3 regions of the Streptomyces sp. NPDC005774 genome follow, and region 2 is predicted to be linked to each of the others. Evidence: riboswitches for the same ligand, from Rfam matches in the RefSeq annotation. Region 2 holds a riboswitch; each other region holds the start of a gene.
What was found. A riboswitch is a leader RNA that binds a small molecule or an ion and turns the genes downstream of it on or off. The one in region 2 is predicted to bind thiamine pyrophosphate.

Region 1 (10,113 bases), on a different contig from region 2:
GCGACCAGGCCGATCGAGCCGATCAGCGTACGCACGATCTCCTCCGCCACCAGCTCACTGTTGGTGACCGTCCCCACGCTGCTCTGCGCGATGGAGAACAGCAGCAGCAAGGGCAGCGCGGCGCCCGCGTAGGCGAGGACCAGGGTGTTGACGACGGACGCGATGTGGTCGCGGCCGATGCGGATACCCGCGCGATACAGCCCGCGCCAGCCCAGCGACGGGTTGGCCTCGTGCAATTCCCATACGGCCGATGTCTGTGTGACCGTCACGTCGTCGAGTACACCGAGCGACCCGATGATGACCCCGGCCAGCAGCAGACCGCTCATGTCGATATCCGGGTAAAGTCCGTGGATCAGACCGGTGTTGTCGTCGGTGTCGCCGGTCAGCGCCGCCCAGCTGATGAAGACCGAACCCAGAAAGCCGATCAGCAGCAACGAGATCAGGGTGCCGAGCACAGCCACAGAGGTGCGCGCCGACAGCCCGTGACAGAGATACAGGGCTTGCAGCATGATGGCGCTCGCCCCCACCACCGCCACGACCAGGGGGTTCGAACCCTGCAGGATCGCGGGCAGGATGAAGAAGTTCAGCACCAGGAAGCTGACCGCCAGCGCGACCAGTGCCATCACACCGCGCAGCCGTCCGACAGCGACGACGGCGACCGCGAAAATGCCGGCGAGCAGGGCCAGCGGTACGCGCCGGTTCACATCCGCCACCGAGTACTGGAGGTCCTTCGGTGCGGAGGGCTCGTAGGCGACCACGACCCCCTGACCCTCGCTCAGCTGACGTGACTGGTCCGGCTGCACGATCTCGGTGAAGGTGCGGCCCGCATCGTCGCCGGTGTCGACCCGGATGGTCGCTTTCTTGCACGTGCCGTCCGCCTGCTGCTGAGCGGAGGACCCCTCGGCCGTCGAGATGTCGCCGGTCGGGACGCCTCCGGATGCGTTGACGGACGAACAGCTCACCTCGGCCACCTTGGTGACCGTGGCCTGCTGAGTCTGCCGGTCGAAACCGACACCGGTCCGCTCGTGGCCGGGTGTGCCACCCGGCCACAGCACTGCGAGGCCGATCAGCACCGCCGCACCGAACGGGATGAGGACCGCCGCGATGACCTTGCGCAGGTGCTTCGAGACGGGAGCGGCCGGGCCGTGGCTGTGACTGTGCCCATGCCCGCCGGCGGGGCCCTGGCCATGCTCGTGCCCACCGTCGCCCGGAGACGGACCGCCGTGCCCGCCAACCGAGTTCGGTCCGCCGCCGGAGTTCGGGCCGCGGCCGCCGGCGCCGGGGTCCGGGCTGTGGTCATGACCCGGACCGTGAGCCTGGCCGCGGGCTCGACCCTGCCCTTGCCCTCCTTGCCCTCCTTGCCCCTGCCCCTGCCTGTGGCCCGGGCCCGGGCGGCTCGCGCCGGGCCCGGGGGCCCGACCGGAAGGTTCGAAACCCGGGCCCACGGGCCCCGGGCCGGCGGGCCCGTCGGGGCTTCTGGGGCCAGGGTTTCCAGGGCCGGGCAGGTGGTTCTGTGCCGCCGGTACCTCGCCGGGGCGGTGTCCATGCCCGAACCAGTCTTCGGAGCCGGGGCTGTCTCCCTGAACGTCCCCATGGCCCAGGCCGGTGCCGGCTGCGGGTCCTCTGCCACGGCCGCCGCCGATTCGGCCGCCGGAGCCACGGGATGGTTCGGGCGGTGGGTACGGGGGAGGTTGCGTCGAGGTCACCGCCTGATCATCGCAAGAACAACGAGGGCCCTCTGTTCACCGCGCCAGGATTCCCGCTAGCGTGGAGGTACCTTTTTTGTACACGCGGGAGCTCGGAGCACCGGGCTGAGAGGGCGCTGACCTCCGTCCCAGCGACGTTCCACATGAAACATCACATGTCCGAGTGATGTTTCACACGGAACGTCGGCAGACGGAAACTGCTGCGTCGACCGCTGAACCTGTTACCGGGTAATGCCGGCGTAGGGAGTAGGTCTCATGACCAACAAGGACGCACGCACGCCTGCCTCCACCCAGAAACCGACGGAAGCGTCGGTGGGGGAGGAGGCCGGGAAGTCCATCGGCTGGCACAAGGCGTACGTCGAGGGCACACGCCCCGGCCTGCGGGTGCCGGTCCGTCAGGTACACCTCACCAACGGGCAGTCGGTCACGCTGTACGACACATCGGGCCCGTACACCGACCCCCTGGTCGACACCGATGTGCGCAGAGGGCTGGCGCCGGTGCGGGAGAACTGGATCACCGCGCGCGGTGACACCGAGGAGTACGCGGGCCGTCCGGTCCGCCCCGAGGACGACGGGATCAGGCACACCTCGCCGCGCGGTGGACTGCGCAATCTCGACGCGGTGTTCCCGGGCCGGCCCCGTCAGCCGCGCCGGGGCCGCGCGGGTGGGGTGAGCGGGGCGGTCACGCAGCTGGCGTACGCGCGCCGCGGTGAGATCACGCCCGAGATGGAGTACGTGGCCATCCGGGAGAACGTATCGCCGGAGGTCGTGCGTGAGGAGATCGCGGCAGGCCGCGCGGTGCTGCCCGCCAACGTCAACCACCCGGAGACCGAGCCGATGATCATCGGCAAGCGGTTCCTGGTGAAGGTCAACGCCAACATCGGTAACTCCGCGGTGACCTCCTCCATCGAGGAGGAGGTGGAGAAGATGACCTGGGCGACCCACTGGGGCGCCGACACGGTCATGGACCTGTCCACCGGTCGCAACATCCACACCACCCGGGAGTGGGTGCTGCGCAACTCCCCCGTCCCCATCGGCACCGTGCCGCTCTACCAGGCGCTGGAGAAGGTCGACGGCAGGGCCGAGGAGCTGACCTGGGAGATCTACAAGGACACCGTCGTCGAGCAGGCCGAACAGGGCGTGGACTACATGACGGTCCATGCGGGGGTACGGCTGGCGTACGTGCCGCTCACCGCCCACCGCAAGACGGGCATCGTCTCGCGCGGCGGCTCGATCATGGCGGCGTGGTGCCTGGCGCACCACAAGGAGTCGTTCCTGTACGAGAACTTCGAGGAACTCTGCGAGATCCTCGCGGCGTACGACGTCACGTACTCGCTCGGCGACGGTCTCCGGCCGGGCTCGATCGCCGACGCCAATGACGAGGCGCAGTTCGCGGAACTGCGCACGCTCGGGGAACTCAACCGGATCGCCAGGCGTTTGAATGTGCAGACCATGATCGAGGGCCCGGGGCATGTCCCGATGCACAAGATCAAGGAGAACATCGACCTTCAGCAGGAGATCTGCGATGAAGCCCCGTTCTATACGCTCGGCCCGCTGACGACGGACGTCGCGCCCGCGTACGACCACATCACTTCCGGTATCGGCGCGGCGATGATCGCATGGTGGGGCACGGCCATGCTCTGCTATGTCACGCCCAAGGAGCACCTGGGCCTGCCGGATCGCGACGACGTCAAGACCGGTGTCATCACCTACAAGATCGCCGCCCATGCCGCCGACGTCGCCAAGGGGCATCCGGGGGCGCAGGAGTGGGATGACGCCCTGTCCGACGCGCGCTTCGAGTTCCGGTGGGAAGACCAGTTCAACCTGGCTCTCGACCCGGACATGGCAAGGGAGTTCCACGACGAGACGCTTCCGGCGGAGCCCGCGAAGACGGCGCACTTCTGCTCGATGTGCGGGCCGAAGTTCTGTTCCATGAGGATCAGCCGGAGCATCACGGAGCGGTTCGGCGAGACTTCGGAGGAGGGTGCGTCGGCCGAGGAGATCGCCGAGGGGATGCTGCGGAAGTCGAAGGAGTTCGCCGAGGCGGGCAACCGTGTGTACCTGCCGTTGACGGACTGAACGAACAAGCGGACCGAATGGACAAAGGGGCGGGCCGTTCGGGCCCGCCCTCTCGCTCCTCGGGAGGACGGGTCGGCAGACTGGATGTCATGACAGCGAGATCAATGAGCAAGGGGTCCAACCTTCCCGTCGACGCCCAGGCGGTGCGCGTCGAGCTCGCTTGGGCCGCTGGGGCCGGTGTGCCCGACATCGACGGGTCGGCTCTGCTGCTCACGAAGACCGGGCGGGCGCGGGACGACGGCGACTTCGTCTTCTACAACCAGCCGCGGCACACCTCCGGCGCCGTGACGCACCTGGGGAAGCGGAGCGCCGCCGGCGCCGCGACCGACACGGTCGAGGTGGACCTGCGCCTGCTGGAACCGGCCGTCGAGAGAGTCGTGCTGTGCGCGTCGTCCGACGGCGGGACGTTCGGCCAGGTGCCGGGACTGATGCTCAGGCTGCTCGAGGCCGGTACGGGAGCCGAGATCGCGCGGTTCGACATGGTGGCCGGGACGGAGACCGCGTTCATCGGCGGTGAGCTGTACCGGCGGCAGGGAAAGTGGAAGTTCCGTGCGGTGGGGCAGGGATACGCCGCGGGGCTCGCGGGGCTGGCCACCGACTTCGGTATCACCGTGGACGATGCTCCCCGGACGGCAGCGGACTCCACGACGGCTGCCGGCTCCACCACGGCACCTGGCGCGACGAGGACTCCTGCCGCGGCCACAGTGTCACCAGTCCCGCCCGCGGTACCCACCACCCCGCCCCAGCCCCCGGTCGCGCCGGCCACCTCCGCCCCGGTGCCCCCTGCCCCCGTTCCTCCGTCCGTCCCGTCGGCCGTCCCCCCGACCGCTCCACGGCTCACCAAGGGTGAGGAGCGGCTGCCGGTGGACATGCGCAAGCGGCTGTCCCTGCGCAAGGAGCAGGTGGCGGTCAGCCTGCGCAAGCACGGGGCCGCCGGGGTCACCGCGCGCGTGGTCCTCGTACTGGACGCCTCCGGTTCCATGTCCTTCCTGTACTCCAAGGGAGTGGTGGCGGACGTCGTCGAACGGATGGCCGCGGTTGCCGCGCAGCTGGACGACGACGGTGAGATGCAGGCCTGGACGTTCGCCTCGCATCCGGCGCGGCTGCCGGACCTGCTCCTGGGCGAGCTGCCCGAATGGCTCCGGCTGCACGTACGGGTGGGAGAGATGAGCCTCTTCCGGCGCGGACGGAAGAAGGGGCTGGACCCGCGCCAGGTCGACATGCGGGAGGTCGGCATCCAGAACGAGGAACAGAAGGTCATCGCCGAGGTCCGCTCGTTCGTCAGGGACAGCCCCGCGGCGGCCCCGACGCTTGTGCTGTTCTTCTCCGACGGCGGTGTCTACCGGAATACCGAGATCGAACGGGAGCTCCGCGAAGCGGTGGAGGAACCGATCTTCTGGCAGTTCGTGGGCCTCGGCCGGGCGAACTACGGCGTGCTGGAGCGGTTCGACACGCTGCCCGGACGCCGCGTCGACAACGTCGGGTTCTTCGCCGTCGACGACATCGGCACTGTGCCGGACCCGGAGTTGTACGACCGCCTGCTGTCCGAGTTCCCCCAGTGGATCACCGCAGCGGGCCAAGCGGGCATTCTCCGACCCTGAAGACCGCTCCTCAGGCCTGTACGGGCACAGGGCGGCGAAGCCGGGCCCACCCCGGCTCACGCCCCTCGGTGCGGAGCTCTGGGACGGGCTCCGCCGGTGAGGGAGCGCATGCCGACGGCTGGGCGGTCCGCATGCTTCGGCTCGTCCGGTGGGGCCGGCTCCGGTGGGGCCGGCTCCGGTGGGGCCGGCTTATTCGATTGTTCCGGCTATTCGGGCTTGTGTTCCGGCCCTCCGAAGTCCGGGCTGCTGTAGTCCGGACTCGAGTAGCTCGGCCGTCGGCCGCGGTTCGTACCCTCGCCGGGACTGGTGAACCCCGGCCGGTCGTATCCGAGATGCGGGATGCGGCCGGCCGGTTCGGACGGCGCCGCGGAGTGCAGTGCGGCCGCGGCACCCGGGTCGGCGAGCGCGTCCCGCAGGAACGGGATGATCCCCTGTTCCCGCAGTGCCTCGTGCCAGGCTTCCCTGGCCAGGGACAGCTCCTCGTCGGCTTCACCGTACGGCCCGCTCCGGGCCGAGGGCTTGTTGCGCAGGGCGGTCAGCAGCAGACCCACCGCGGCGACCAGGATGGCGACCGCGGTCACGGCGCCGAATGTCCAGCCCGTGGTGAGCATGGTCCGGGCGAAGACCGCGCCGGGATCGAGCATGCGCAGGATGTAACCGACGAGCAGGAATATCGCGGCCGCGGTGCCGGCCAGAACAGGTGCCAGGACGGCGATGACGGCGACGGCGCCCGCGCCGGCGGTCTCGGCGACCTCTCCCATGGTGGTGGCGAGCCCCGCCGTTTCCGGCCCCGGCTCGGAGGAGCCGGATGCCCGGGTGGGCGGGGTGGACGACGCCGGTGGCCGGCGCAGTTCCTCGCGGACCTTGGTGTAGTGCTGGTATTCGGTTGCCGCGGCCACCGTGATGATCGCGGTGGCGTTGAGTGCCATCGTGCGCAGTTGTTCGGAGGTGAGCCGCTGTCCGACCGTGGCCAGTTCCGGGCGTTGTGGTGCGGAGCGCAGCACCGCATCGAGAATCCGCGCGTAATCCTGGCGGTCCTCGGTCAACAGATGCTGCGGAACGCTGTTCATGTGCATCCCCCGATGCTCCGTAGGGCTTGTGACTCGGCATGCCGACGAGCCGTTGGGCAGAAACGGAGGGGAGCCTGCTACGGATAGGTCGATGGTAGAGCGCCAACGGTGCACCGTGACAGGGGGTTTACCGAAATTGGCCTTGGTTCGGTGTGGTTCCGGGCCGGGGGTGCCGGGTCCGGAACCCGCTCACTGGGCGAGCGGCAGTCGCTGGACCAGCAGCTTTCCGTCCATCGTCACGCCACCGTCCATCGCGATGGCCAGTCCCTCGGCATAGACGTGCGGACCCTCGACGACAGGACCGTTGCCGTCCTCGCCGTCCTCGGAGCCTACTTCGCCCAGCAGATACGGAATGGGGCTGTGCCCGTGAACAACCCGGGTGCCGCCGTACGTATCCAACAGCGAGCGCACCGCTTCGGCGCCGCCCTCGTCGCGGAAGGAGAACCGCTTGGTGAACTTGCGGAACAGGTCCCAGACCTCGTCGGCGTCGTTGCGGGTGATCGTCTCGCGGACGGTGTCGTTGACTTCCTCGATGGAACGGCCGTAGTCGAGGTAGGCAGTGGTGTCGGAATGCAGCAGCAGATGGTCGTCGACGGTCTCGACGGCGTCCAGGCGGGCCATCCACTGCAGGTGGTGGTCCTGAAGGCGGTCCATGTCGGTCTTCTGCCCGCCGTTGAGCAGCCAGGCGGCCTGGAAGGTGGCGGTACCCGCGCCGGAGTTGACGGGGGTGTCGCCGAACCGCTTGGCGCCGAGCAGCAGCAGCTCGTGATTGCCCATCAGGGCCTTGCAGTAGCCGCCGGCCGCGGCGGCCTCGGCGGACAGCCGCATCACGAGGTCGATGACGCCGATGCCGTCCGGGCCGCGGTCGGTGAAGTCGCCGAGGAACCAAAGCCGTGCGGGGCCGGCGCACCACTGGCCCGCGGAGTCGATGAGGTCCTGCTCCTGGAGGGCGGCCACCAGCTCGTCGAGGTAACCGTGGACGTCGCCGACCACGTACAGCGGGCCGGGCCCGGTGGCGGGCTGGGGTGCGGGTGCGGACGCGGGGTCGACGGTCACCTGCACAGTGTCACCCCGATTGATGACCGGGAGGTCCCGTTGCGTAGGCGTGTATCCCTCCGGGTGGCTCGTCTCGGAGGGCGGGGCCACATCGCCGGGGTGCATGCTGTGGGCGTACGGACCGGTCTCGTGGACGTAAGCGGGCACCCGGAAGTCGCGCACCGTCGCTGGGCGCTCCACCGCGGGTCCTTGACCGGCCCCCTGAGTCATCGACCCCTCCACCATCAAGCCGCAACTGCACCGCGTCGGACTGCCTGGTCGCAGCGGCCCGCGGTGTCGTGGGCCCATCATAGGAATGCGGATCGCGCCGTGTGATGACCCAGGGGTGGTGAATCGGCGCACGCGTCCAGTTCGCTGCTACTTTTGCCCCGTTTTGGCAAAATTCTCGGCTTCTGCTCGGGGCCTCGGCCGCCCAGGTGCCGTCCGGAGACGGTGCGGGCTCCTCAGAGGACCGCGACCGCTCCCTCCGGGAGACCGGCCCGTTTCCCGCGGAGGAGAGCTCCGAGAGCCGGAGGAGGGGCGGAGGGTGCGGCGCCGCTTCACTCTCGCGGAAGCAATGGCCTCATCCCTTCGGGAGCCGCTGCCCCACCCTCCCCGTTCCCTGCCGGGTCATCCCTGACGGAAGCCGCTGCCGCCGAGTCCCCTCCGCTCCGCTGCCGAGCTCTCGCCGTCCGTCAGGTCCGTTCCGGTGACCGTGGCGGGCTGACCGTCGTACGTGGCGGGCGGCGCTGCGACGAGGTGCGCACGATCAGCTCGGTGGGTATGACCTGCGCCACTGTGTGCTCGGCATTGACGCCCTCGATCGCGTCGATGAGCAACTGGACCACGGCCGTGCCGATACGGCGCGGTTTGAGCGAGAGCGTGGTGACGGGCGGCTCGGTGTTGGCGTAGACGGTCGACTCGCTGCAGCAGACCAGTAACAGGTCCTCCGGGACGCGCAGGCCGTAGCGGCGTGCGGCGGCGAGCAGATCGGTGCCGTTCGGGTCGAACAGACCGTAGACGGCGTCCGGGCGGTCGGGGCGGGCGAGGAGACGGTCGGCGGCGACGGCTCCCGCGCACGGATCGTGTGCCGGATAGGCCTCGTACACCGGATCCTGGCCGACGCGTTCGCACCAGTGCAGATATGCGGTGGTCGACAGGTGGGTGTACGTGTCGGTCGTGGTCCCGGTCAGCAGGCCGATGCGGCGGGCGCCGGCGTCGGCCAGGTGGTCGAGGATCCCGAGGACCGCTGCTTCGTGGTCGTTGTCCACCCAGGCGGTGACCGGGAGCGAGCCGGCCGGGCGACCGTCGGAGACGACCGGTAAACCCTGCCGGACCAGTTCGCTGACGACCGGATCCTGGTCCGAGGGGTCGATGACGACCGTGCCGTCCAGGGCGACGTTGGACCACACGTCGTGGCGGGAGGTCGCGGGGAGGATCACGAGGGCGTAGCCGCGGGCCAGGGCGGCGGAGGTGGCGGCGCGCGCCATCTCGGCGAAGTACGCGAACTCGGTGAAGGTGAAAGGTTCTTCCCCGTACGTGGTCACGGTCAGGCCGATGAGCCCCGATTTGCCGGTGCGGAGCGTACGGGCGGCGGCCGAGGGACGGTAGCCCAGTCTGTCGGCGACCTCGCGGACGTGGCGCCGGGTGGCGTCCGGGAGCCTGCCCTTGCCGTTGAGGGCATCGGAGACGGTCGTGATGGATACTCCGGCTGCGGCGGCCACGTCCCTGATGCCCGCCCGACCCGGCCTGCTGCTTCGGCGTGAGGTTTCCGCGCGGCTCACCTGGTGCTTCCCTGCTGCTGTCATGGCGAGCCGATAGTAGGGCTCATGCGGTGGGGTAGGGCGGACGCATATGCGCGCATTGACAGGCACGTTTCTGCATGATCATTGAGTATTAATCTCCTTGGAAAACAAGGGTGTTGAACGTTTCAATACCAGGATCTGGTGTCTCGGCGCATACGGACCTGTCGAGGGGGCGATGTTGCGAAGAGGTCTCAACTCACCTGCACGAGGGATGCGCGCCACGGCGCAAGCCACCGGCGCATAGATATATGTGTGAAGCGCCCCCTGCCCGGACGCTCTTTGTGCGCCTTCGCGGCGTGATGCCCCTGTTGCTGAAGAGACTGAGGTGGCTCATGGGGCTGATCGCCCTTGCGGTGTCACTGGGCAGGCGCGCCCCGCAGGCGCGCCCCGCGGCCCGCACCTCGGCCCGCACCTCGGCAGGCCCGTCCTCGCCGTCACCGCTGTGCACGTCTACGCAGTGACGCCGAATCCTCATAAGGTGTGGAGTATTGGATGTCGGCGGCGGTCAAGGGCCGCCGGTCTTCGGAGGAGGACTGCGGTGAGTGAGACGAGCCCCAAGCTGCGCGCCGAGCTGGAGGGTATTCCCACGTACAAGCCGGGCAAGCCGGCGGCGGCCGGGGGGCCGGTGGCCTACAAGTTGTCCTCCAACGAGAACCCCTATCCACCGCTGCCGGGGGTGATGGAGGCTGTGACGTCCGCGGCGTCCTCCTTCAACCGCTACCCCGACATGGCCTGTACGTCGCTGATGGCGGAGCTGTCCGAGCGCTTCGCCGTCCCGGTCTCCCACCTGGCCACCGGCACCGGCTCGGTCGGCGTC
Region 2 (10,113 bases):
ATGCAGACCGCCGGCCACGGGGACATGGCCGCCGACCGGGTTGCGGGCGGGGCCGGGCAGGTGACTCTTCACCCGTCCAGGGTGTCATGCCGCCGCCCGGTGGCCGCCGCCGGATCAGCGGGCCGGCAGTTCAGCGAGCCGGCAGCTCACCGGGCCGGCAGCTCACCGGGCCGGCAGCTCACCGGGCCGGCAGTTCACCGGGCGACAGTTCAGCGGCTCAGCGGATCTTGAGGGTGATCGTCGAGCCCTTGGGCGCGGTGCCCCCGCCCTCCACGGACTGTCCCCTGACGGTGTCGCCGAACAGGCCGAGCAGCCCACGGTCCTCCTCGACCCGGAACCCGGCCGCCTCCAGCGTCTTCGTGGCCTCGTCCACGCTGTCGCCGACCACGTCGGGAACCTCGATCATCTCGGGTCCCTTGGACAGCGTCAGCGTCACGGTGTCCCCCTCGACGGCCTCACCGCCCGCCTCCGGGTTCTGCCGGGCCACCCGGCCCGCGTCGTGCTCGGAGGTGACCCGCTCGGTGGCGACCTCCACCTCGAGGCCGGCCTTCTCCAGCCCGGCGCGCGCGTCCGCCAGGTCCTCGCCGGTCACGTCGGGGATGTCCACCGGGTTGCCCTTGCTCACGGTGAGTGCCACCGCCGAGCCCGCACGGACCTCGGTACCCCCGGTCGGCCCGGTGGAGATCACGGAACCCTTGGCCACGTCCTCGCTGAACTCCCGGGTGACCATGCCCGGCTCCAGGCCCGCCTTCTTCAGCACGGACCGTGCACTGCCCAGCGCGACGCCGTCCACATCGGGCACCTTCACGGTCTTCGGCCCCTTGGAGAGGGTCAGCGAGACCGAGTCGGTGCCGCGGATACGGGCACCCGCCGCCGGGTCCGTACGGATCACCGTGCCCCGCCTCACGGAGTCGCTGTACGTCTCCTCGACCCGGCCGACGTCCAGCCCGGCCTCCGCCAGCCGGTCCCGGGCCTCCTTCTCGGTCTTCGCCAGCAGCGGCGGGACCTTGGTGAACTGACCCGAGTTGATGTACCAGACGCCCGCTCCGGCCCCGAGGGCCAGCAGCACCACGACGACGATCGTCATCGGGCCGCGCAGCAGTGCCTGAGCGCGCAGCCCCGGGCCGCGCCGGGGCGGCAGCGGCGCCGGGGTCCGGAGCCGGCTGGTGCGGTGGTAGGAGTCCGCACCGCCGCCGTGCCCCTGCTGTTCGTCGTCCTCGTTGACGGGCAGCGGGCGGGACGGGGGTCCCCCCGCGCGAGCGAAGCCGAGCGTGGGGGAGGTCAGCGCGCGCGGGATGACGCTCGTACGGTCGTCCGCGTTGTGGTGCTCCGACGACAGCGCCTGGGGCGGGACCGCGTCCAGCTGCGCCGCGTCGAGGCCGCCGCGGGCCACGCGGACCCGGGCGAGCAGCGCCACCGCGTCGTGCGGACGGATCTCCGGGTTGCGCGCGGTCGCCGACGCGACCAGCTCGTCCAGCGCGTACGCCATACCGGGGACGACGGCCGACGGCGGCGGCACGTCGTCGTGCAGATGCTTGTAGAGCACGATCGCGGGTGAGTCGCCCTCGTGCGGCCGCTCACCGGTCAGCATCTCGTAGAGCAGGATGCCGCACGCGTAGACGTCCACGCGAGGGTCGGCGGTACCGCTCTCGATCTGCTCCGGTGCCAGGTACGAGACCGTGCCCAGCACGGTGCCGGTGGTGTTCGTCACCGTGCCCACGCCCCGGACCAGGCCGAAGTCGGCGACCTTGACCCGGCCGTCGTCCCCGATCAGGACGTTCTCCGGCTTCATGTCCCGGTGCACGAAACCGGCCCGGTGCGCGGCACCGAGCGCGGCCAGCATCGGCTCCAGGATGTCCAGCGCGGCACGCGGCTGCAGCGCCCCGCGCTCACGTAGCACGTCCCGCAGGGTGCAGCCGGCGATGTACTCCATCGCCAGATACACGTACTCCCGGTCGGTGCCCTGGTCGAAGACCTGCACCACGTTCGGATGGTCCAGACGGGCCACCGACTTCGCCTCGCGGATGAACCGGTCGACGAAGGAACCGTCGGCGGCGAGCGCCGGGTGCATCACCTTGAGCGCGAGCACGCGGTCGAGGCGGGTGTCCACGGCCCGGTAGACCGTGGCCATCCCGCCGACCGCGATACGCGCCTCGACGCGATACCGACCGTCGAGCACCTGCCCGACCAGAGGGTCCTGAAGGGTCGTGTCCACGCAGGGAGTCTACGAGCAGCCGCCGACACCCCCGACCGCTTCGTCGCGGATCGGTCCGCGACTGCAGCCGACCTGTGACGCAACCCACGCACACAGGCCGGGGCGGGTGCGGTTCCGGCTCCGGAACGCGTCCCCGTCCCCGTCCCCGTGCGGGTGCGGGTGCGGGTGCGGGTGCGGCCCCGGACCGTGCTCCGCGGCGGGTCCGGTTCCGGCGCGGCGACGCGTTCCGACGGGCCCGACCCGGCACCGGGGTCAGGCTCCGGCGCGAGTGCGTCCCGGCTCCGGAACGTGTTCCGAAGCGGATTCGGCTTCGGCCTGGAAGGCGTTCCGACGCGGGCCGGGTTCCGGTTCAGGGGCGTGGTGGGACGTGGTCCGGGCCATGGCACGGCAGCCGCCGATGGCGGCGCACCCCCATGAGAAGCCCCCGCCTCCCGGCCGACCGGAGACGGGCGGTGCATGGGCGGGAGAGCAACCTGGTGACGACGGTCCCCTCAGAACGCGGGCCGCTCAGAACGCGGGCCGCTCCGGATCCAGCGCGGCGAGACCCTCCGCAGGAGACGACGCCTCGGCGAAGTACCGCCGCGGAATCCGTCCCGCCCGCCTGGCCAGCCGCCCCGCCTCGACCGCACCGCGCATGGCGGCGGCCATCAGCACCGGCTCCTGCGCCCGCGTCACCGCCGAGGCGAGCATCACTCCCGCGCATCCCAGTTCCATCGCCAGCGCCGCGTCCGACGCCGTACCGGCGCCCGCGTCCAGAATCACCGGCACGCGCGCGTGCTGCGTGATCAGCGCGAAGTTGTGCGGGTTGCGGATGCCGAGTCCCGATCCGATCGGTGACCCGAGCGGCATGATCGCCGCACAGCCGGCGTCCTCCAGTTTCCGCGCCAGCACCGGGTCGTCATTGGTGTACGGCAGCACCGTGAACCCGTCGTCGACCAGTGTCTCCGCCGCCTCCAGCAACTCGATCGGGTCCGGCAGCAGGGTGCGCTCGTCGGCGATGACCTCCAGCTTGACCAGATCGGTGCCGAGCGCCTCCCGTGCGAGACGCGCGGTGAGCACCGCCTCGCCGGCGGTGTAGCAGCCCGCCGTGTTCGGCAGCACCCGGATGCCCAGCTTGTCCAGCACCGACAGGACCGAGCCGTGCACCGAGGGGTCCACCCGCCGCATCGCGACGGTCGTCAGCTCCGTACCGGACGCCACCAGCGCCCGCTCCAGCACCTCGAGGCCGGCCGCCCCACCGGTCCCCATGATCAGCCGGGACGTGAAGGACGTACCGCCGAGAACGAACGGATCGTCGGCCATGGTCAGCCTCCTTGGACGGCGGTCAGGACTTCCACCCGGTCCCCCTCGGACAGGGACGTGAGCGGCCACCGCGCGCGCGGGACGACGGTTTCGTTGAGGGCGGCGGCCACCCCGGAGGGAGCCGAGGTCAGGGTGGCGACCAGCGCGTCGAGCGCCGTACCGGAAGCCACCTCGCGCGGCTCCCCGTTGACGGAGACGGAGACGGTGGGGCCGGTCGCGACATTCGCCGGATCGTTCATGCGGACTGCTCCGTGAGTGCGGCGGCGGTGAACCGCCGGGGTGTGAAGGGACGGGCCTCGGCCGGGAGTTCACCGGTGGTCAGGACCTCGGCCAGGACGTCGCCCGTGACCGGCGTGAGCAGCACGCCGTTGCGGTGGTGCCCGGTCGCGAGGACCAGCCCCGCCAGCGCGGACGGGCCGAGCAGCGGCGCGTTGTCGGGGGAGCCGGGGCGCAGCCCGGCCCGGGTCTCGGTGAGCGGAAGTTCGGTGATCCCGGGGACGAGTTCGTGGGCGTCGCGCAGCAGTTCGTACACCCCGCCCGCGGTGACGGTCGTGTCCCAGCCCTGTTCCTCGCTGGTCGCCCCGATCACCAGTTCCCCGTTCTCGCGCGGCACCAGGTACACATGGCTGCCGCGCACCACCGCGCGTACCGTCCGGCTCAGGAACGGGCCGAACCGGTCCGGCATCGTGAGCCGGACCACCTGCCCCTTCACAGGACGTACCGGAGGCAGCACATCCGCCGGGATCCCCGCGAGCCGCCCGCTGAGGCTGCCCCCGGCGAGCACCACCTGCCCGGCGCTCAGCGCGGTGCCTTCGGCGGTGACCACACCCGTGGCCCGCTCCCCGGCGACGGTGAGCCGTTCGGCCCACGCGCGGTGCAACACCACTCCCGCCCGCTCGCAGGCGGTCACCAGCGCGGCCGCCAGGCGCCGGGGGTCGATCTGGTGGTCGCCGTCCACCCGCAGCCCGCCGCGCACACCCGGTGCGAGCATCGGCTCCAGGCGTCGGCACTCCCGCCCGGACAGCCACTGCGCGTCGAGCCCCGACCGCTGCTGCAGGACGTGCAGTTCGCGCAGATGGGCACGGTCGTCGGCGTCCAGCGCGACCGCGAGGGTGCCGCAGCGGCGGTAGCCGAGGTCGTGGCCGGTGGCCTCGGTGAGCTCGGCCGCGAAGCCGGGGTAGCGGCGCGCGGAGGCGAGGTTCAGACCGAGCAGGGTCTGCTCGCCGTAGTGCAGTTCCGTGACGGCGGCCAGCATCCCGGCGGCCACCCGGGCGGCGCCGGCGCCCGGCTCGGGGTCCAGCACGGTCGTGGCCAGCCCGCGCTGCGCGGCCCGCCAGGCCGTGACCAGGCCGATGATCCCGCCCCCGACGACGAGGACGTCCGGAGAACGCCCCGGATCGCGCGGGGAGCCCGAGGTGTGTGTGGGCGACATGGGCGTCCAGCCCCTCCCTTCGCCGGCATGACCCGGATCAGGTTCATACGGTCGGAGGCTGCCAGCCTCCCTCTCAGCCCGGTGCGTCCGGGCTCCCGCGAGTGCTTTACGGTGGCCAGCCTAGCCCCGGAACAATGCCGGAACAACGAACGTACAGGGAGCCCTCAGATGGCTGGTTCGCTCGACGGCCTGGTTCTCTCCCCGGTCGCCGACCAGGCACCGGGGCAGGTCGGCACCCGCACCCGGTTCGTCTACCACGAGCGGAACGGCCGGATCTGGGCCGAGTACGCGGGCGGTGACGTCGTGCGCGGACACCTGGTGGGAACCCGGGAGGGGGACCGGCTGGACTTCCGGTACGTGCAGCTCAAGCACGACGGCACCACCGCCTCGGGCCACTGCGAGTCGACGGTCGTGGAACTGCCCGACGGGCGGGTGCGGCTGGAGGAGACCTGGAAGTGGGAGTCGCAGCCGGGCAGCGGCACCAGCGTGGTGGAGCAGCTCACGGCCCCCTAACACCTGTCCGGCCATGGGACAGGTGTCTATGGTGATCAGGTGAGCGAGCAGACGCAGGAACGGGGACCGTCCGGGCCGCGGCGCGTGGTGGTGACGGGGGCCGGAATGGCCGGCGTACAGACCGCCGTCGCCCTCCGGGAGCAGGGTTTCACCGGCACCGTGACACTGATCGGCGCCGAACCCCACCAGCCGTACGACCGGCCACCCCTGTCCAAGGCGGTGCTGCTGGGCACGGCGGAGAACTCCGCCTTCGACGTCGACTTCGAGACGCTCGGCATCGAACTGCGGCTCGGCTGCGAGGTGTTCGGGCTGCGCCCCGCCGACCACGAGCTGGACACGGAGGCCGGGCCGGTCCCCTACGACGTCCTGGTCGTCGCGACCGGCGCCGAGCCGGTCCGGCTGCCGGGCGCGGAAGGGGTTCCGGGCGTCCATCTGCTGCGCACCCTGGACGACGTCGAACGGCTGCGACCGGTGCTCGCGCGCCGGCAGGACGTCGTGGTCGTCGGTGCCGGCTGGATCGGCGCGGAGTTCGCCACGGCCGCGCGCGAGGCGGGCTGCACGGTCACCGTCGTGGAGGCCGCCGACCGGCCCCTGGCCGAGGCACTGCCCGCCGAGGCGGCCGCCCCCATGACCGCCTGGTACGACGACGCGGGAGTGGTGCTGCGGACACACGCGCGCGTGGAGCGCGTCGAGCCCGGCGCGGTGGTGCTCGACGACGGCTCGCGACTGCCCGCGGGCGCCGTCGTCGTCGGTATCGGTGCGCGCCCCGCCACCGCCTGGCTGGCCGGCTCGGGGATCGAACTCGGCGAGCACGGCGAGGTGGTCACCGACGCCCGTCTGACGACCTCCGTGCCGGACGTGTACGCGGTGGGCGACTGCGCGTCCTTCCCCTCGAAGCGGTACGGCGAACGCCTGCTGGTGCACCACTGGGACAATGCCCTCCAGGGCCCGCGCACGGTCGCGGCGAACATCATCGGGGCGGCCACCGGTGCATCCCCGGCGGTGTACGACCCGGTGCCGTACTTCTGGTCCGAGCAGTTCGGACGCTTCGTCCAGTACGCCGGGCACCACGCGGACGCCGACCGGACGGTGTGGCGGGGGGAGGCCGACGGCCCGGCGTGGACGGTCTGCTGGCTCCGTGCGTCCCGGCTGGTCGCGCTGCTGGCGGTGGGCCGCCCCCGCGACCTGGCCCAGGGGCGCCGGCTGATCGAGGCGGGCACGGTGATGGACGAGACGCTGCTGGCCGACCCGGCGCGACCCCTGAAGTCGGCAAAGGCGTGAGTATCCGGGCGTCCGGGTTGAACGTCCGCCCGGGTGGAGGGGTCCGGCTTCCGGCTGTCGGTGCCAGATGGCAGGCTTGTCCCGTGACCGAGATTGACGCAAAGATCGATGTTCTCGTCCCCGCCTGGCTCACCCTTCCCGACATCGCCGAGATGTTCGGCGTCGAGGTGACGCGCGTCCGGCAGCTGGTCAAGGACGGCCAGCTCATCGCCGTACGCCGAGGTGAGAACCGCGCACTGCACGTCCCCGCCGCCTTCATCGACGAGGACAAGGTCGTCAAGGGCCTCTCCGGGACCCTGACGCTCCTGCGGGACGACGGATTCACGGACGAAGAGATGCTGGAATGGCTCTTCACCCCCGACGAGAGCCTGCCGGGCACGCCCGCGCAGGCACTGAGCGAGAACCGCGGCACGGAGGTGAAGCGCCGCGCCCAGGCGCTCGCCGTCTGACCCGGGGCGGAACACCGAGTCCGGGACCCGCACCAGCACCGGTACGCACCTCCTCGCGCGCCCGCACCCGGTTACGGGCACGTGCCTGGCCCGCCCTCGCACTCGTGCGCAGGTACCCGGCCGTGAAACCGCCACCCGGCGCCGCTGCCACAGGGTGCCGGGAGGACCCCGCGGGCCGGGCGGCCGCCCGGCCCCGCTCGCGGACGCTCTCCCGGTCGCCGGGGCGGCGGCATAGGGTCCGTTGCGGCGTGCGCTCCGCCGGTCCCGGTGGGTCGTGGGGCATCCGCCGACGACCCACCAGGACCCGGCCCCGCGCCGGCCGGGCCCGGCCGGCACCGACACACAGGGGGATTCCCGCATGCCCGACACCGCCGCAGGCACCGCCCCGCGCGCCCGCCTCGCCGACTCCCTGGTCTACCTGTGCACCGACGCCCGCAAGAGGCAGGGCGACCTCGCGGAGTTCCTGGACGCGGTGCTGGCCGGCGGCGTCGACATCGTCCAGCTCAGGGACAAGGGCATGGAGGCCGCCGAGGAGCTGGAACACCTGGAGGTCCTCGCGGACGCCTGCGCCCGGCACGGCAAGCTGCTCGCGGTGAACGACCGCGCGGACGTCGCCCACGCCGCCGGCGCCGATGTACTGCATCTCGGACAGGGCGACCTCCCCGTCCCCGCGGCCCGGGCCCTCCTCGGCGAGGACACCCTGATCGGCCGCTCCACGCACGCCGAGTCCGAGGCCGCCGCGGCCGCCGTGCAGGACGGCGTGGACTACTTCTGCACCGGCCCCTGCTGGCCCACCCCCACCAAGCCCGGCCGCCACGCCCCCGGCCTCGGCCTGGTCCGGTACGCGGCCGGCCTCGGCACCGACCGCCCCTGGTTCGCCATCGGCGGCATCGACCTCGGCAACCTCGACGAGGTCCTGGAGGCCGGCGCCCGCCGGGTCGTCGTCGTACGGGCCATCACCGAGGCGGGCGACCCGGGCGCGGCGGCGGCCGAGTTCGCGAGGCGGCTGCGGCAGGCGGCGCCGGCCACCCGCCCCTGACGCGCCACCGGCGCCCTTCACCCGCCGCCGGCACCGCTTCCGCCGCCCGCCACTGCGGCCCGCCGCCCCCGCTCGTCACCGCGTGTCCAAAGGGTGGACAACAAGTCGGCAATTCCGGCAAATCCCCCGCATCCGGTTGGGGGACCGGCGCCCCCTGGCTAACCTGCCGGTATGGCCCTCGGAACAGCATCCGTCAGGACTGATCACGCGCGCACTGTGCGTGACATGCTCGCTGCCGGAAAGACGATGTACTCGTTCGAGTTCTCGGCGCCCAAGACGCCCAAGGGGCAGCGGAACCTCTGGAGCGCGCTGCGCAGGGTCGAGGCGGTCGCTCCGGACTTCGTCTCCGTCACCTACGGCGCCGGAGGGTCCACCCGCGCGGGCACGGTCCACGAGACCGAGCAGATCGTCGCCGACACCACCCTCACCCCGGTCGCCCACCTCACCGCGGTCGACCACTCCGTCGCCGAACTGCGCAACATCATCGGCCAGTACGCCGACGCCGGGATCCGCAACATGCTCGCCGTGCGGGGCGACCCGCCCGGCGACCCGACGGCCGACTGGGTCCCGCATCCGCAGGGCCTGACCTACGCCGCCGAACTCGTCCGGCTCATCAAGGAGTCGGGCGACTTCTGTGTGGGTGTCGCCGCCTTTCCGGAGATGCACCCGAGGTCCTCCGACTGGGACACGGACGTCGCACGCTTCGTCGACAAGTGCCGGGCCGGTGCCGACTACGCGATCACTCAGATGTTCTTCCAGCCCGAGTCCTATCTGCGCCTGCGTGATCGGGTCGACGCGGCGGGTTGCGGGACACCGGTGATTCCGGAGGTCATGCCGGTGACCAGTGTGAAGATGTTGGAGAGGTTGCCGCAGCTCAGTAACGCGTCGTTCCCGGATGCCCTGAAAGAGCGGATCCTCACAGCGGCGGACGATCCGGCGGCGGTACGCTCCATCGGTATCGAGTTCGCCACGGAGTTCTGCGCACGGCTGCTGGCCGAGGGAGTGCCCGGACTGCACTTCATCACGCTGAACAACTCCACGGCGACACTGGAAATCTACGAGAACCTGGGCCTGCATCACCCACCGCGGGCCTAGACCGGTCGCACCGGTGTACGACACACTGCGTAGCGGCCACTGGGAGAGGGGCGTACATGGGCTGGACGGTCCTCTACATCGCGTTCGGTGTGGTCGCGTTGTGGCTGCTCGGCGAGGTATTGCTGCAGTACAAGGCACGCCTGCGCTGGCGGCTGCTCGCCTTCGGGGGCTTTCTGGGCGTCGTGCTCGGTGTGCTGATCCCGTCCGTCGTCGTGATCGGCCTGGGCGCCATCGCTTTCGCGATCGGCCAGACCTACGTCACGCTGTCGTTCCGCCGCGGCTTCGCGGCCGGCTGGGCGGTCAACGCCCCGCTGCTGTCCGCCGTCAAGGGCGGCCGTGGTGACCGCGGGCGGGAGGAGCCGACCCTGGAGGTTTCCGACCTGGAGGCCACCGGCGACGGGTACGGCGACGAGGGCGCCGAGCGGCGCCACGACCGGGACTCCTACGGAGCCGACGACTACGACCGCGACGACGTGTTCACGCCCGTGCGCGGCGAGCAGCAGACGGCCGCCGAGACCACCGCCGTCTACGAGCCGCAGCCCATGCCCGACGACACCGGCTCGTACGGCGTCTACGGCGACAACGGGTACGGCATCCCCGCCCAGGACCAGTACGCGGCCACCGCCCAGAGCACCGACCAGGGCTACGACACCGGCCAGAACTACGCCTACGACTACTCCGGTTACGGCCAGCAGCAGTCCTACGACACGGGTCAGCAACAGCAGTACGCGGCCTACTCCGACCCGTACATCGGCAACCCGACCTACGACGGGACCTCGTACGACAC
Region 3 (10,113 bases), on a different contig from region 2:
GTCGGCAGGCCCGCTCGCCCTGCTCGGCATGCTCCTGGTGACCGGCTGCACCGTGGCGACGCTGCTGACGGCCGCTGTCGAGGCGAAGCAGGCGCACGCCGGTACCACGGCCGCGCTGCTGCGTCTCGGGGCTCCCGCCTCGACACCGCGCCGGGCCGCTGCGCTCAGGGCCGGCGCGCTCCTCGCCCTGTTCGGCCCGCTGACCGTGATCGTGGCCCGACTGTCGGCCCTGCCCCTGGCTCTCTGAGGCCGCGCACCCACACACCACGGGAACCCCGAAGAAAATCTCCGCGGGCGATGAGTTCCGTACGTACCCCCGGTCCACCCCCTCGAACGACACGGCACGGAACCGCCCGGGAACCGGCAGACCCACGGAAGAGACACCACCATGACGCAGCAGATGATCTTCGTGAACCTGGCCGCCAACGACCTCGAGGCCTCGAAGAAGTTCTTCACGGCGCTCGGCTACGGGATCAACGAACAGTTCAGCGACGAGAGCACCGCCTCCGTCGTGATCAGCGACACCGTCGTCGCGATGCTGCACACCAAGCAGCGCTACGCGGAGTTCACGAAGAAGGAGATCGCCGACTCCACCAGGACCAGCGAGGTGTTGCTGGCCCTGAGCTCCGAGAGCCGCGAGAAGGTCGACGAACTGGTCGAGAAGGCCCTCGCGGCGGGCGGCTCGGTCAGCAGGGAGACCCAGGACGAGGGCTTCATGTACGGCCGCGCCTTCGACGACCTGGACGGCCACACCTGGGAGGTCGTGTGGATGGACCCGTCCGCGCTGGAGGGCTGAGGGAACGGCCTGCGGCCGGAGGCGGGGACCCGCCGGGGAGGCTCCCAAGGCGTTGAAACGCCTGGGCAGTTAACGAATCGGTAAAACGATGACCTGCTATCGGCATATGCGTTGACACTACTTACGCGACGCTTATAGACCTGGGAGCCTCATGGGAGTGCTGATGTTTCATCAACACTCCCTCAACCCCCCGCATTTGCGTATCCCGTAAAGGACAAACGTGACAGTTCTGTCCGTATCGCACGGTACGGCCTCGCGCCGTACCGTCGCACGCACCGTACGCGCCCTCGGTGTCGTCTCCGCGTCGGCCGCACTCACCATCGGCCTCGCCGGCAGCGCGGCCGCGTGCAACATCAACGAGTTCTCGGCCGAGGCGAAGTGCGTCGGTGACAAGGGTGTCATCACCGTCACCGACGTCGACCCGGCGGGCGTGCCCGCCACCGTCACCGTGTTCCTGGAGAACAACGGCGCCGACGAGAAGAAGATCGGCGAGCAGGTCGTCAAGGGGTCCCGTGAGGGTGTCACCATCACCTTCGAGGAGGACTGGCAGCCCAACGCCGAATACCGCATCCACGTCAAGGCCAAGCCCTACGTGGACGAGGACATCAAGCCGAACCTGACCACCCCGGCCACGGCCTGCAAGGAAGAGGAGAAGCCCCCGGCTCCGTCGGAGCCCGCTCCGACGCCGTCGGACTCCGCCTCGACCCCGCCCGAGGACGAGGACGAGCCCGGCACGCCGACTCCGTCGGAGTCCGAGCCCGAGACCACCGCTCCGGCGGACACCTCGGACAACGCTCCGTCGCCCGCCGTCGGTGAGTCGAACCTCGCCGAGACCGGCGCCGACTCCAACACCGGCCTGATCGCCGGTATCGCAGCGGCCCTGGTCGCCATCGGTGGCGGTGCGATCTTCTTCGGCATACGCCGTCGCGGGGCGAACAGCGACAGCTGACGCCTCGAGGACATGAGGTGATGGCCCGTCCCAAAAGGGGCGGGCCATCACCATGCGGGAGCCGTCGCCCCTCCCGGCGATTCGCCTCACCCGAACGTCGCCCGTTCCAGCCAGAACTCCAGCAGCTCCCGGTCGCCCAGCACCTCCACCTCGGGTGCGTCGAGCGGCAGCCTTCGGTAGAAGGCGAGGAGCACGGAGGTGAGCGGGCCGCGGAGGGCGACCGTGGCCTTCTCGTGGCCGCGGCGCCAGGAGACACCCTCCTCGGTCAACTCGATGCTCCATTCCGCGTTCACCTCCGGGCCGGTGTCGACGGCGTGCAGATGGATGCTCCGGTGCGGGCCGCGCAACTCCCGCACCGTGTCCTCCGGCAGTGTCCGCTGCGCCCACTGCACGATCTCCAGCCACTCGTCGATCGCGTCGGCGGCGACATCGGGCGCGACCTCGTAGGGCAGCCCGGCGGCGAGGGTCGCGTCCGCGCGGTGCACGGTCATCTCGTGCGTCATACGACGGGCCCAGAACCCGGCGTTGCGGACCCCCGCCCAGCTCCACACCCCGGCGTCCGGCCCGGCCTCCCGCAGCGCCTCGACGAGCAGTTCGCCGGACTCGGCCAGCCACGCGTCCAGCGCGGTGGGTTCGCCCCGCACGCCGGGCCCGCCGAATCCCGGCACCCGCTCCTCGGGCATCTCCTCCTCGGCCCCGGTGCGCACCATCAGCGCGGCCCAGCGCAGAGCACCGCCGACATGCCGGACGAGCTGCTCCAGCGACCACTCCGGGGTGGTGGCAACCGTGCCGTCCAGATCGGCCCCCGAGGTCACCACGGACCGCAACCGGCCTACCTGGTCGGCGATTTCGTCGCAGTAGCGGTCGTGCGCGAGGGGTGTCATGCCACTCACCCTAGGCATGGCCGCTTACCCGAGCACGACAATTTCGGCCGCGTCGAACTCCACTCCGACCTCGTCCCCGACCTCCGGTGCCGCCCGGAGGGCGCAGGCGGCCTCCAGGAGGGGCCCGTCACCGTCCTCCGGCTGGAGGCTGACGGCGACATGGGTGCCGCGGAAGGTACGCGCGGTGACGGTGCAGCGCAGGTCCGCCCCGTCCGGGACCAGACGGACGCCAGCGGGCCGGACCAGCAGGGTGCGCGTGCCCTGCGGGGCGTCCGCCGGCACCGGGACCTTGCCCCAGGGCGTCACCGCGACGTCCGCGGTGATCGTCGCCTCGGTCACGTTCTCGAAGCCGAGGAAGCGGGCCACGAACGCGTCGGCCGGGCGCTGCCACACCTCGAGTGGCGTACCGGACTGGGCGATCCGCCCGTCCCGCATCACCACGACCCGGTCGGCCAGGGCGAACGCCTCACCCTGGTCGTGCGTCACGGCGAGCACGGTGGTGCCCAACCGGCCGAACAGCTCCCGCAGCTCGACGACGAGCCGCTCCCGCAGCGAGCGGTCGAGCTGGCCGAGCGGCTCGTCGAGCATCAGCAGCCGAGGGCTGGGCGCCAGCGCACGGGCCAGCGCGACGCGTTGCTGCTCTCCGCCGGACAGTGCGGCCACGGCCCGCCCTCCCGCCCCGGGCATCCCGACGAGTTCCAGCAACTCCCTTACACGGTCGGCCTGTCCGGTGCGGGACGCCCCGCGCATCCGCAGTCCGAAGGCCACGTTGCCGCCCACGTCCCGCTGCGGGAACAGCTGGTGGTCCTGGAACATCAGCCCGACCCCGCGCCGGTGTGCGGGCACGCCCGCCTGGTCCCGCCCGGCGAGCGAGATCCGCCCCGCGTCGAGGGGCTGCAGCCCGGCCACCGCCCGCAGCAGGGTGGACTTGCCACTGCCGCTGGGCCCGAGCACGCACACGATCTCGTGCTCGGCGACCTGGAGATCCACGGCGTCCAGGACCGCCCGCCCGCCGAAGCGGACGGTGGCACTCTCGAGGCTCAACAGCATCTAGAACTCCCCGGATCTGTCGGTCCGCAGCCGCTCGAGGACCAGCAGCGCCACCGCGCACACGATCATCAGAATCGTCGACAGGGCCATCGCCTGCCCGTAGTTGAGCTCCCCCGGCCGGCCCAGCAGCCGTGCCACGGCCACCGGCAGCGTCGGGTTGTCCGGCCGCGCGATGAACACCGTCGCCCCGAACTCCCCCAGCGACACCGCGAAGGCGAATCCCGCCGCGACGAGTACGGCCCGTCGCACCATCGGCAGGTCCACCTCCCGCCACACCCGCCACGGCGACGCCCCGAGCACCGCCGCCGCCTCCCGCAGCCGCACGTCCACGGCCCGCAGCACGGGCAGCATGGTCCGTACGACGAAGGGGACACCGACCAGCGCCTGCGCGAGCGGCACCAGGATCCAGGAGGAACGCAGGTCCAGGGGCGGCTCGTCGAGGGCGATCAGGAACCCGAAGCCGACGGTCACGGCGGACACCCCGAGCGGCAGCATCAGCAGGGCGTCGAAGCCCCGCACCAGCCGTCCCGCGTCCCGCCGGGTGAGCGCGACGGATGCCAGGGTCCCGATCACCACGGCGATGGCGGTGGCCGCGACCGCGTACCGCAGGGAGTTGCCGACCGCCTCGATCGGCGCGACCAGGAACACACCCCCGTCGTCGCGGGTCAGCGCCCGGTAGTGGCCGAGACCCGCGTCGCCGAAGGACCGTTCCACCAGCACCGCGAGCGGCAGGAGCAGCAGGACGGCGACGGTGGTGACGACCCCGGCGAGCAGCGCCCACTGCCCGGCGCCGTGCGGCCGCCGCGCGGTCCCGGAGGCATCCACCAGCCGCAGCGCGGTCTCCCGCCGCCGTACGGTCCAGGCGTGCAGGGCGAGAATCGCGCCCACCGCGACGAACTGGATCATCGTCAGGACGGCGGCGGTGGACAGGTCGAAGATCTCCGACGTCTGCCGGTAGATCTCCACTTCCAAGGTGGCGAAGGTGGGGCCGCCGAGGATCTGCACCACACCGAACGAGGTGAAGGTGAACAGGAAGACCATCAGCGCGGCGGCGGCCACCGCGGGCCCCAGTGCGGGCAGCGTGACGGTTCGCCAGGCCGTGAACCGGGAGGCGCCGAGCATCCGCGCGGCTTCCTCCTGCCGCGGGTCGAGCTGCCCCCACAGTCCGCCGACGGTCCGTACGACGACGGCGTAGTTGAAGAAGACGTGCGCCAGCAGGATCGCCCACACGGTGGTGTCCAGCCGCAGACCCCACAGCTCGTCGAGGAGCCCGCCGCGACCCACGAGCGCCATGAACGCCGTACCGACGACGACCGTCGGCAGCACGAACGGGACGGTGACCACGGCCCTCAGCAGCTGCTTGCCGGGGAAGTCGAAGCGGGCGAAGACGTATGCGCCGGGCAGGGCGATCAGGAGGGTGAGGGCAGTGGAGACCAGCGCCTGCCAGGTGGTGAACCACAGCACCTGGCGGACGTCGGACTGCCCCAGGACCTCCCCGATCCGCCCGAGCTGCCAGACCCCGTCGGCCTTCAGGCCTCGCGCGACGATCGCGGTGACGGGGTAGGCGAAGAAGGCGGCGAAGAACGCGACGGGCACGGCCATCAGACCCAGCCGCGCCGCGGTTCCACGCCGCCTCGCCGCGGCTCGGCTCACTTCAGTACGAGCGAGGTCCACGACTTGACCCACTGGTCGCGGTGGTCGGCGATCCTCGCCGGGTCCATGGTCTCGGGATCCTCGGCCCGCGGTCCGAACTCCGTGAACTCCCCGGGCACCCGGGCGGCCTCCCGCACCGGGTAGACGAACATGTTGAGCGGCATGTCCTCCTGGAACCGCTTGCTGATCAGGAAGTCGAGCAGCGCCTTGCCGCCCTCGGGGTTCTTCGCGTTGGCGAGCAGTCCCGCGTACTCCACCTGTCGGAAGCAGGTGCCCTCGGCGACGCCGGTGGGCGCGGTCTTCGGCTTCGGGTCGGCGTAGATCACCTCGGCGGGCGGCGAGGAGGCGTAGGACACCACCAGCGGCCGGTCGCCCTTGGCCTGCTTGCCGCCGGCCGAACCGGAGAACTCCTCGTTGTAGGCCTGCTCCCAGCCGTCGACCACCTTCACACCGTTGGCCTTGAGCTTCTTCCAGTAGTCCTGCCATCCCTCGTCGCCGTACTCCGCGGCGGTGCCGAGGAGGAAGCCGAGGCCGGGCGAGGAGGTGGAGGCGTTCTCCACGACCAGGAGATCCTTGTACTCGGGCTCGACCAGGTCGTCGAAGGTCCGCGGCGGGGTCAGGTCGCGCTCCTCGAACCAGGCCTTGTCGTAGTTGACGCAGACGTCGCCGGTGTCGACGGGCGTGACCCGGTGGCCGGCCCCGCCGACCCGGAACTCGGGAAGGACGAGGTCGGATTCCTTCGCCTCGTACGGCTGGAACAGCCCGTTGTCGAGGGCGCGGGACAGCAGGGTGTTGTCCACGCCGAAGAAGACGTCGCCCTGGGGGTTGTCCTTGGTCAGGATCGCCTTGTTGACGGCCGACCCGGCGTCGCCGTCCTCCAGGACCTTGAGTTTGTAGCCGGACTCCTTCTCGAAGGCGGCGAGGACGTCCTTGGACGCGGCCCACGAGTTGTGGCTGACGAGGGTCACGGTCTTCGACCCGCCGCCGCTCCTGCCGCCGCCGTCGTCGCCGCCGTCGGACGAACCGCAGGCGGACAGCGTGACCAGACCCAGCCCGACAGCCAGGATCGTGACCTTCTTGGTGATGTTCACCGGTTTTTTCCTCCTGGGAGTGACCAGGAAGAGACGCGGCCCTGCCCGGGACCCCTCACAGGTGTCCCGGGCAGGGCGCAACAGCTCGAGTGATGACCGATCTCCCTACCCAGAATGACCTGGGCGAGGTTCGGAGGGTCTGCGGCCGATGCCGCACTCTCAGCGCTGTAGCGCTCCCCTGTCGGAAAATGAACGTGTGTTACCCGGTATGCAGTTGTTGCTCCTGTGCCGGCCAGGCTACCTCTCGCTCGCGGCGAGCTGACCACAGGCCCCGTCGATCTCCTGCCCCCGGGTGTCCCGGACCGTCACCGGCACACCGTGCGCGGCGATCGCGTCCACGAACGCCTTCTCGTCCTCGGGCCGCGAGGCGGTCCACTTGGAGCCGGGCGTCGGGTTGAGCGGGATGAGGTTGACGTGCACGGGCCTGCCCTTGAGCAGCCGCCCCAGCCTGTCACCGCGCCACGCCTGGTCGTTGATGTCCCGGATCAGCGCGTACTCGATGGACAGCCGCCGCCCGGACCTGGCCGCGTACTCGAACCCGGAGTCCAGGACCTCGCGCACCTTCCACCGCGTGTTCACGGGGACGAGGGTGTCACGCAGTTCGTCGTCGGGTGCGTGCAGGGAGATGGCGAGGCGGCACTTGAAGCCCTCGTCGGAGAACCGGTTGATCGCCGGCACGAGCCCGACCGTCGACACGGTGATCCCGCGCTGGGACAGCCCGAGGCCGTCCGGCTCGGGGTCGGTCAGGCGGCGGATGGCACCCACGACCCGGTTGTAGTTGGCGAGCGGCTCGCCCATCCCCATGAAGACGATGTTGCTCAGCCGCGCCGGCCCACCGGGAACCTCTCCGTCCCGCAGCGACCGCATCCCGTCCACGATCTGGTGCACGATCTCCGCGGTGGACAGGTTCCGGTCGAGACCGGCCTGCCCGGTCGCACAGAACGGGCAGTTCATGCCACAGCCCGCCTGCGAGCTGATGCACATCGTCACCCGGTCCGGGTACCGCATGAGCACCGACTCGACGAGGGTCCCGTCGGACATCTTCCACAGCGTCTTGCGGGTGGTGCCCTGGTCGGTGGACAGGTGCCGGACGACCGTCATCAGCTCGGGAAGCAGCGCCTCCCGCAGCCTGGCCCGCGACCCGGCGGGAATGTCGGTCCACTGCTCCGGATCGTGCGCGTACCGCGCGAAGTAGTGCTGCGAGAGCTGCTTGGCCCGAAACGGCTTCTCACCGGCCGCTGCGACCGCCTCCTTGCGCTCGGCGGGCGTGAGGTCGGCAAGGTGCCGCGGCGGCTTCTTGGATCCGCGCGGCGCGACAAAGGTCAGTTCTCCGGGCTTAGGCATGGCTGTACCAGTGTCGCAGATCCAACCGGGTGACCGCGCGGACCGGCCGAGGCGCCCGGAATCGGTCAGAACAGGCCGCCGACCAGGGCCGCGACCCATGAGCCGTAGTTCTTCCAGCGGTGGGACATACGGCAGTACAGGCGCGGTTTGCGCCGCCCGCCCTGGTCGATCAGGGTGTCGCACCACCGGCATGACAGGTCACCCCGGTATCTGCCGTCCGCCCCGAGCCGTGCCTGCGCCATCGCGGAACCCTACCGATGCGCGCACACGCCGGACAGGAGGGAATTGGGGCGGACGTGCTCGGGCCGGCCGAGCCCTTCCTTCGACGGGACGAGCCCCGCGCACGATGCCGATGTGCGCGGGGCTCGAATGACGCCGGAGGCGGACGGTCGGCTCCCTACGAAGACCACCAGCAGCAACCACACCACCGGAGCCGTCGGCAGCAGAGAGTCCAGGCAGTCCATGATGTATCCATGTGCGGCCGGCGCCGCGCGATGCCGTGACCTTCCCTCACCCCGACCCTACGAAGACCACCAGCAGCAACCACACCACCGGAGCCGTCGGCAGCAGAGAGTCCAGGCGGTCCATGATGCCGCCGTGGCCGGGCAGCAGTGTGCCCATGTCCTTGATGCCGAGGTCCCGCTTGATCATGGACTCGCCCAGGTCACCGAGGGTGGCGCTGACCGAGACGGCGAGCCCGAGCAGCAGCCCCTGCCACCAGGTGCCGTCGTCGATCAGGAACTGCATGCACAGCGTGCCCGCCACCATGGCGAAGGCGACCGCGCCCAGCAGGCCCTCGCGGGTCTTGCCGGGGCTGATGCGCGGGGCGAGCTTGTGCGTGCCGAAGCGCCAGCCGACGGCGTACGCACCGGTGTCGGCGACGACCGTGATCACTATGAACGTCAGCACCCGCCAGGGCCCGTCGTCCGCGGCCAGCATCATCGACACGAAGGTCGCCAGGAACGGTACGTAGAACGCGGCGAAGACCCCCGCCGTGACGTCCCTGAGGTAGTTCTCGGGCGGTTGGGCCATCCGCCAGACCAGTATCGCCAGCGCGGTGAGCGCCATCGCGATCCACGCGCCGTCGCTGCCCCAGACGTATCCGGCGACGATCATGGCCGCACCACCGACGGCAAGCGGCACGAGCGGCGCCTTGATGCCCTTGCGCTCCTCCAGCCGCTTCGTCAGCTCCCGCAGGCCCACCACGATGGCGACGGTGACGACGCCGACGAAGACGGCCTTGACGACGAACAGCGACACGGCGACCAGCGCACAGAGCCCGACACCGACCCCTATCGCGGCACGCAGATCGCGCCCCGCGCTCTTCTTCTGCGGCGGGGGCACCGGCTGCGGGGCGTCGGGCATGGACTCCGGATTCTGCGGCATCTCCCCAGGACGGGGACGCGCCCGTGTCGGCTCGTCTCGGAACAGGGGGCCGCTCGGCCGAGCAGCCCCCTGGTCCATCTCCTGACCGCCGCCGTGTTCGGGTGCGCCGGGCACGACCGGCATGGGGCGAGTCTGCTGCGCGTGATGCGCGTCGTACGGGGGACCCGCCGGGACAGCTCCCTGGACGGGCCCATGGTCGGGCGGCCCCCAGTCCCCGGCCTGCGGCGGCGCCCCCCAGGAAGATTCGTTCATCAGACCTCGAGCAGTTCCGCTTCCTTGTGCTTCAGGAGCTCGTCCACCTGGGCGACATACTTCGCGGTGGTGTCGTCGAGCTCCTTCTCCGCCCGGCGTCCCTCGTCCTCGCCGACCTCGCCATCCTTGATCATCTTGTCGATGCCGTCCTTGGCCTTGCGGCGCACGGCGCGGATGGAGACCTTGGCGTCCTCGCCCTTGGTCTTGGCGACCTTGATGAAGTCGCGACGGCGCTCCTCGGTCAGCTCCGGGAACACCACGCGGATGATGTTGCCGTCGTTGCTCGGGTTGACGCCCAGGTCGGAGTCGCGGATGGCCTGCTCGATGTTGCGCAGTGCGCTCTTGTCGAACGGCGTCACCACGGCCATGCGCGGCTCGGGCACGGAGAACGAGGCCAGCTGGTTGATCGGCGTCAGCGCGCCGTAGTAGTCGGCCACGATCTTGTTGAACATCGCCGGGTGCGCACGACCGGTGCGGATCGCGGCGAGGTCCTCCTTGGCGACCACGACGGCCTTCTCCATTTTCTCCTCGGCCTCGAGGAGGGTCTCTTCGATCACCACTTGCTCCTGCGTGTCTTGAGTAGGCCCGGCCGCGGTTCCCTGTCGGGGCGGCGGCCGGCTGCGTCGCGTCTTCTTCCTGCACGGTTCCCGACCGGCGGGACATTGTCCATCCCCCGGCCCGGCCCGCCCCGTCCGTCCCCCGAGGGTG

Region 1: it holds a riboswitch for thiamine pyrophosphate, as region 2 does, so the genes downstream of both, thiC (phosphomethylpyrimidine synthase ThiC) here and thiO (glycine oxidase ThiO) in region 2, are expected to answer to the same signal.
Region 3: it holds a riboswitch for thiamine pyrophosphate, as region 2 does, so the genes downstream of both, ACFYQA_RS09020 (thiamine ABC transporter substrate binding subunit) here and thiO (glycine oxidase ThiO) in region 2, are expected to answer to the same signal.

The regions. Positions count from the first base shown of each region.
Region 1 covers NZ_JBIAIV010000002.1:306,001-316,113, forward strand. Annotated here, with positions in the region: gene ACFYQA_RS03620 (YibE/F family protein) at 1-1,445, opposite strand, end outside; TPP riboswitch at 1,781-1,969, shown strand; gene thiC (phosphomethylpyrimidine synthase ThiC) at 1,962-3,785, shown strand; gene ACFYQA_RS03630 (VWA domain-containing protein) at 3,875-5,386, shown strand; gene ACFYQA_RS03635 (hypothetical protein) at 5,593-6,462, opposite strand; gene ACFYQA_RS03640 (metallophosphoesterase) at 6,646-7,737, opposite strand; gene ACFYQA_RS03645 (LacI family DNA-binding transcriptional regulator) at 8,187-9,299, opposite strand; gene hisC (histidinol-phosphate transaminase) at 9,835-10,113, shown strand, end outside.
Region 2 covers NZ_JBIAIV010000014.1:100,580-110,692, reverse strand. Annotated here, with positions in the region: gene ACFYQA_RS15740 (deoxyribonuclease IV) at 1-72, opposite strand, end outside; gene pknB (Stk1 family PASTA domain-containing Ser/Thr kinase) at 218-2,215, opposite strand; gene ACFYQA_RS15730 (thiazole synthase) at 2,723-3,517, opposite strand; gene thiS (sulfur carrier protein ThiS) at 3,520-3,756, opposite strand; gene thiO (glycine oxidase ThiO) at 3,753-4,949, opposite strand; TPP riboswitch at 4,947-5,058, opposite strand; gene ACFYQA_RS15715 (hypothetical protein) at 5,118-5,462, shown strand; gene ACFYQA_RS15710 (NAD(P)/FAD-dependent oxidoreductase) at 5,502-6,743, shown strand; gene ACFYQA_RS15705 (Rv2175c family DNA-binding protein) at 6,827-7,192, shown strand; gene thiE (thiamine phosphate synthase) at 7,551-8,231, shown strand; gene metF (methylenetetrahydrofolate reductase [NAD(P)H]) at 8,403-9,326, shown strand; gene ACFYQA_RS15690 (hypothetical protein) at 9,383-10,113, shown strand, end outside.
Region 3 covers NZ_JBIAIV010000007.1:46,362-56,474, forward strand. Annotated here, with positions in the region: gene ACFYQA_RS08990 (hypothetical protein) at 1-247, shown strand, start outside; gene ACFYQA_RS08995 (VOC family protein) at 389-796, shown strand; gene ACFYQA_RS09000 (LAETG motif-containing sortase-dependent surface protein) at 1,017-1,745, shown strand; gene ACFYQA_RS09005 (maleylpyruvate isomerase family mycothiol-dependent enzyme) at 1,832-2,629, opposite strand; gene ACFYQA_RS09010 (ABC transporter ATP-binding protein) at 2,654-3,679, opposite strand; gene ACFYQA_RS09015 (ABC transporter permease) at 3,680-5,353, opposite strand; gene ACFYQA_RS09020 (thiamine ABC transporter substrate binding subunit) at 5,329-6,423, opposite strand; TPP riboswitch at 6,508-6,613, opposite strand; gene rlmN (23S rRNA (adenine(2503)-C(2))-methyltransferase RlmN) at 6,661-7,767, opposite strand; gene ACFYQA_RS09030 (hypothetical protein) at 7,833-8,009, opposite strand; gene ACFYQA_RS09035 (phosphatidate cytidylyltransferase) at 8,278-9,405, opposite strand; gene frr (ribosome recycling factor) at 9,405-9,962, opposite strand.